DNA from 2 places in the Streptomyces sp. NPDC058221 genome. Region 1 is predicted to be linked to the other one. Evidence: riboswitches for the same ligand, from Rfam matches in the RefSeq annotation. Region 1 holds a riboswitch; the other holds the start of a gene.
What was found. A riboswitch is a leader RNA that binds a small molecule or an ion and turns the genes downstream of it on or off. The one in region 1 is predicted to bind cobalamin.

Region 1 (3,185 bases):
CCTCGGCGATCTCGGCCTTGATCCGCTCCTCGTAACCGGCGGTGTCGGTCCGGCCCGCTCGCAGGTCGGCACGGGCCGTGCGCAGCTCATTGGTCTGCGGGAACGAACCGATGGTCGTCGTCGGCAGCAACGGCAGCCCGAGGTGGGCGCGTTGGGCCGCGGCCCGCTCGGCGTACGGCTGGGAGCGGCGGCCGTCGGCGTCGGTGACGGCCGCCGTCCTGGCCCGGACAACGGGGTCGCTGGTGAGGGGGGAGTTCTTGCGGGAGGCGAGGTCGGCGCGGTTGGCGGCGATCTCACCGGCGACGGCGTCGATGCCCCGTGCCAGCCCCTTCGCCAGCGTGACGACCTCGGCGGTCTTCTGTTCGGCGAAGGCGAGCCAGCGCAGGATCTGGGGGTCGATGTCCTTCTCGGCCGCCGTGTCGAGTGGCACGTGCAGCAGGGAGCAGGACGCGGCCACGTCGACCCGGTCGGCGAGGCCCAGCAGGGTGGCGAGGGTGGAGAGGGACTTCTCGTAGTCGTTGATCCAGATGTTGCGGCCGTTGACGACGCCTGCGACGAGCCGCTTGCCGGGCAGTCCGCCCACCGAGGCCAGAGCGGGAAGGTTGGCGGCCGCCGCGTCGGTGAAGTCGAGTGCCAGGCCCTCGACCGGGGCCTTCGCCAGGACGGGCAGGGCGTCGCCGAGCCGGTCGAAGTAGGAGGCGATGAGCAGCTTGGGCCGGTCGGTCAGGCTGCCGAGGCCGTCATAGGCGCGGGCGGCGGCGTCGAGTTCGGCCGGGGTGCGGTCCTGGACCAGAGCGGGCTCATCGAGCTGTACCCACTCGGCGCCCGCGGCACGCAGGTCGGCGAGCACCTCCGCGTACACCGGCAGCAGCCGGTCCAGCAGGGCGAGCGGCTCGAAGCCGGCCGGTACCCCCGGGGCGGGCTTGGCCAGCAGGAGGTAGGTGACGGGGCCGACGAGCACCGGCCGGGCGGTGTGCCCGAGCGTGAGGGCTTCCCCGAGCTCGGTGACCTGCTTGGTGGAGTCGGCGGTGAAGACGGTGTCCGGGCCGAGTTCGGGGACGAGGTAGTGGTAGTTGGTGTCGAACCACTTGGTCATTTCCAGCGGAGCCACGTCCTGGGTCCCGCGCGCCATCGCGAAGTAGCCGTCGAGGGCGTCGGTTCCGACGGCCTCGCGGTGCCGCTGGGGGACTGCGCCGACTATGACGCTGGTGTCCAGGACGTGGTCGTAGTACGAGAAGTCGCCGGTGGGCACCTCGTGGACGCCGGCGTCCACCAGCCGCCTCCAGTTGGACCGGCGCAGGCCGGCCGCTGTTTCCCGGAGGGTGTCGGCGGTGACCCGGCCCTTCCAGTAGCCCTCGATGGCCTTTTTCAGTTCCCGGTCGGGGCCCTGGCGGGGGTAGCCGTACACGGTGGCTCGTGCTGCCGCGGCTGCGGGCTTCGCTGTCACGGAAATCTCCTTCGCGAGATGACTCCTGAACATCCCGGGACGGGACGCGGACACGAAGGGGTGACGGACCGGACGGGTGCCTGGCGCGCCTTCGGCGCGGTGCTCCGTCCGGTATGCACGCCGACCCGCCCACGAGGTCACCGGGATATCCGCATGCGAGTGGGTCGCGTGCGGGCAACGGGCAGGTCTTCGGACTCGCGGGCACTTCTGCCGGGGGCAGACTCCTACTGGCCGTCGCTTCCCGGATCCGGCCGGATCCAGTGCGTATGACGGCGGTCGTTCCCACTCACCGCTGCGGGGCAGTCCCGGAATTCCACCGGGTTCCCTCTTACGACGCGCCTGCCTGGCGGACAGGGCGAACCAGCTGCACGGGCCAGACTAAAGGGTCGTCCACGTCCCGGGCGCCGTCGTTCACATTCCGGAACGTGAATTGCGCAACGTCCGGGCCGTCTCCCGGCGGTCCTGGCGGGAGGTTCAGGCGAGCCAGTCGGCGTAGCGGGTGGGGGCGAGGCGGGCGTCCTTGTCCGTGAGCACGTCACCCTTGACTGCGGCGAACATGCCGGCCGTGGGATCGGTGACGACGGTGCGGCGGTCGGACTTGTGGGACAGGGTGAGCCGCCCGAGCTCGTCCAGGGTGAAGACCTCGGGGCCGGCGATGTTCCGGATGCCCTGCAGCGGTGTGCCCGCGGCGACTTCGGAGACTGCCTCGGCCACGTCCCCGGCAGCGATCGGCTGGATCGGCGTCGGCGGCAGCCGGACGGTGTCGCCCTCGGTGGTCCAGGACAGCACCGCGTCGATGAACTCCATGAACTGCGTTGCGCGGACGATCGAGTACGGGATCGTTCCGGCGGCGAGGATCTCCTCCTGGAGTGCCTTGGCCCGGTAGTAGTCCAGCTCCGGGACCCGGTCCACGCCGACGATCGAGAGAATGACGAAGTGGTCCACGCCGCCCTTGCCGCCCGCGGCCAGAAGGTTGTCCATCGAGGTCCGGAAGAATGCCGGGGAGGCTTCGTCGAAGGTGGGGGAGTTCGTCAGGTTGACGATGACATCGGCCCCCGCCACCGCCTCGTCGAGCCCCTTGCCGCTGATGACGTCGACTCCGGTGGACTGCGAGTGCGGCATCGCCTCGTGACCCTCGGCGTTCAGATTCCTGACGACCTGGGACCCGATCAACCCGGTACCGCCGATGACAGCGAATTTCATGGCACGCCCTTCCGTAGAGACCCCCTATGGAGGATATGTCCGAAATGGCAATGAGGGGCCCGGTCGCGCGCCCGTCACGCCCACGGGCTGCGGCCGGTTGATCTCCGCTCCCACGGTCACCGCTTGAATGCTGAACCGGTCGTGGCCGAGCCACGTTCTCTCGAGGAGCGTGATCCGCGCTCCTGTGGGACGAATGTATTGCCCCGCCCGCAGCAGGCCGCGCGCCGACGGAGCCGGCAGGTGGCCGAAGACCTGCGGCGGAGCACCGTAACCGCTGACCAGTGACCAACAGGTTCCGGCAGGACCGTGCATCATCGCCGGCCACCCGGGTACGCGCACCGGGCACCGCACCTGCCGGAGGAAGCGAGAACGCAGTGAACGACCTTCACCCGAAAGACGCCGGAGACAGCGGGGAGCCGATTCCCAGGGACCCGCCCGATCAGCAGGCCGCTGAGGACGAGGACCCCTGGGACGTGGTGGGCGGCCGGATGCACGCGCCCGCCGACGAGGGCCCCGACCCGGATCTTCCCGACAC
Region 2 (3,185 bases), on a different contig from region 1:
CCTGCTCGGTCGGGTAGAAGTTGATGTCGACGACCCGGTCGAGGAAGGTCACGGCGGTACGGACGGTGGCGTCCAAACGCTCCCAGTCGATGGTGCCGTCGGCGACGAACGCGCCGAGGTTGACCGAGCCCAGGTTGCAGACGGCCGTCTCGCCGTCGTCGGTGACTTCCAGGATCTCGGTGCACAGGTTCGAGGAGTGCACGACCCGGCCGGGCTCGGCGGTCTGGTTCGCGGTCCGGTTGGAGGCGTCCTTGAACGTCATCCAGCCCTGGCCGGTCTGGGCCAGCGTCCGCATCATCCGGCCGTAGAGCTCACGCGCCGGCATGGTCTTGCGCGCAAGGCCCTTGGCCTCGGCCGCGCGGTAGACGGCGTCGAACTCGTCGCCCCACAGGTCGACCAGCTCGGGCACATCGGCCGGGGAGAACAGCGACCAGGTGCCATCCGCGTCCACGCGGCGCATGAACTCGTCCGGGATCCAGTGCGCCAGGTTCAGGTTGTGCGTGCGCCGCTGGTCCTCGCCCGTGTTGTCGCGCAGCTCAAGGAACTCCTCGATGTCCGCGTGCCACGTCTCCAGGTAGACGGCGGCGGCGCCCTTGCGCCGGCCGCCCTGGTTGACCGCGGCGACGGAGGCGTCGAGCGTCTTCAGGAACGGCACGATGCCGTTGGAGTGCCCGTTGGTGCCGCGGATCAGCGAACCGCGGGCGCGGATACGGGAGTACGAGAGGCCGATGCCGCCCGCGTGCTTGGACAGGCGCGCCACCTGGTGGTAGCGGTCGTAGATCGAGTCGAGCTCGTCCCGTGGTGAGTCCAGCAGGTAGCAGGAGGACATCTGCGGGTGCCGGGTACCGGAGTTGAAGAGCGTGGGGGACGAGGGCAGATAGTCCAGCCGGCTCATCAGCCGGTACAGCGCGGCGACCTCGTCCAGGGCGCGCTCGGATGTGTCCTCGGCGAGTCCGGCGGCGACGCGCAGCATGAAGTGCTGCGGGGTCTCGATGACCTGGCGGGTGATCGGGTGCCGCAGGAGGTAGCGGCTGTACAGGGTGCGCAGGCCGAAGTAGCCGAAGCGGTCGTCGGCGCCGTCGGCGAGCGCCTGCCCCACCAGGGCGTCGAGCGCGGCGGCGTGGAGCGTCACGAACTCGGCGGTGCGGTCCGCGATCAGGCCCTCGCGGTGTCCGACGGCGACCGAGGCTTCGATCGACGTCGCGCCCTGGCCGGCCGCCTCGTCCGCGATGGAGCGGGTGAGGAGGCGGGCGGCGAGCCGGGAGTAGGCGGGGTCCTCGGAGATCAGGCCCGCGGCGGCCTCGGTGGCCAGCGAGCGCAGCTCGGCCTCGTCCGACCGGGCGTTGCGGCCGCGGAGCGCGGCGGCGGCGACGCGTCCGGGGTCGGTGTCGGGCAGATCCGCTGTGAGGTCGGTGAGGGTCCGCAGCAGTGCGGTTCCCGGTCCGTCGCTCGTGGATCCCGTTGATTCGGCCGCTGAAACCGGATCGGCTGGCGCGATGGTCACGTGGTGCTCTCCCTCGCTCGGCTCGGGGCCGGCGGGGGAACGGGGGCAGCCGGGCGGAGCCGGGCCCCGGTCCTGGCGGCACTCCGTACGGCGTCCACCGGCCCATCCACGAGGCCCGGACGTCTGGGCATCCGGATCGGTCGAGCCGGATGTGCTGTCGGCAGGTCCTCGGACTCAGGGGTGCCCAAAAGCACACCGAACACACCGTTGCGGGACAGTTCCGGATTCGCACCGGATTTCCCTGCGGCGACAGCGAGCACGAGCATACATGTGGGGGCAGCCGGATACGGCAGCCCCCACATGTTGTGTCGCGCGGGATATTTGGTGTGACGCTATGACGTCGCCGGAAGCGCCAGGCGATACGTCAGCAGCTTGAGGTCGTCGAGCGGATTCCAGTCCCTCTCGGGCGTCCGTACGAAGCCGAGGCGCCCGTAGATCCTATGGGCGCCGCGCATCGCCGGCTGCGTCGACAGGACGATCCCGGTGACCCCCGCGGTGCCCCGTGCGCGGTCGATGCAGGCCCGTACGAGCGCCTCACCGGCCCCGGCTCCCCGGGCCTCGCGGGAGACCGCGAGCATCCGGAACTCGGCCTCGTCCGGCGCCGCGATATCGGCCCACCGGTTCCCCGGCGGGGCGTAGGTGACTCCGCCCAGGATGCGGCCCCGCGCGTCGGCGGCGACGAGCACCTCGGCCTCGGCGGCCCGCCGGGCGACGTCGCGCAGGTGCACCAGGTACGGATCGTCGGCACCGAAGTCCAGCAGCCCGTCCCCGAGATAGGCCTCGGCGGTGATCTCGCCGAGGAGGGCGTGTTCGGCGGGCTCGACCGGCCGGATCGTCATGTCCATGGGCGGAAGTCTGCCGCACCCCCGGGCCGTGCCCGCAAGTGTTTTCCGCCGGGCACACGGACGGGCCGCCGTACCCCCTGCGTGTGGGGGTGCGACGGCCCGTACCGGCGTTGTCAGTGACCGCCCGGCGCCCCGGCCGTGGCCGGCGGGAGCTCCGTCTGCACGCCCGGGTCGCCCTCGTCCGCGGTGTAGTCGCCCGGAGAGGTCTCGTCGACCCCGGCGGGGGCCTTCAGAGCGTTCAGGACGAAGGTGAGGACGACGGTGACCACGATGTTCAGCACGAACGCCGTGAGGCCGATGTAGCCGATCTCCCCGAGGCCCGGGATCTCCTTGGAGGACCCGCCGAAGTGCGCCTGGGTCGGGCTGGCGACGCCGTAGGCGGCGGCCGTCCCGTAGACCATGCCGACCGCCCAGCCGGCGAGCAGCGCCCAGCGGTGGAACCACCGGGTGAACAGGCCGCCGACCAGGGCCGGCATCGTCTGGAGGATCCAGATCCCGCCCAGCAGCTGGAAGTTGATCGCGACTGTCTTGTCCATGGTGAGGACGAAGGCGAGTGCGCCGACCTTCACCAGCAGCGACACGAGCTTGGAGACCTTGGTCTCCTGCGCGGGTGTCGCGTCGGGCTTCAGGAAGTCCTTGTAGATGTTCCGGGTGAACAGGTTCGCCGCGGCGATCGACATGATCGCCGCGGGCACCAGGGCGCCGATGCCGATGGCGGCGAACGCCACGCCCGCGAACCAGTCGGGGAACATGTTCTCGAAGAGCTGCGGGATCGCCAGCTGGCCGTTGTCCACCTTGACCCCGGCGGCGATCGCCATGAAGCCGAGCAGTGCGAG

Region 2: linked by a shared signal. The riboswitch ahead of ACFVW8_RS13770 (ribonucleoside-diphosphate reductase subunit alpha) and the one ahead of metE (5-methyltetrahydropteroyltriglutamate--homocysteine S-methyltransferase) in region 1 are both predicted to bind cobalamin.

Annotation. Positions count from the first base shown of each region.
Region 1 covers NZ_JBHVWF010000101.1:16,034-19,218, forward strand. Annotated here, with positions in the region: gene metE (5-methyltetrahydropteroyltriglutamate--homocysteine S-methyltransferase) at 1-1,447, opposite strand, end outside; cobalamin riboswitch at 1,610-1,827, opposite strand; gene ACFVW8_RS27190 (SDR family oxidoreductase) at 1,922-2,650, opposite strand; gene ACFVW8_RS27195 (hypothetical protein) at 3,025-3,185, shown strand, end outside.
Region 2 covers NZ_JBHVWF010000033.1:25,303-28,487, forward strand. Annotated here, with positions in the region: gene ACFVW8_RS13770 (ribonucleoside-diphosphate reductase subunit alpha) at 1-1,504, opposite strand, end outside; cobalamin riboswitch at 1,646-1,783, opposite strand; gene ACFVW8_RS13775 (GNAT family N-acetyltransferase) at 1,837-2,349, opposite strand; gene mctP (monocarboxylate uptake permease MctP) at 2,463-3,185, opposite strand, start outside.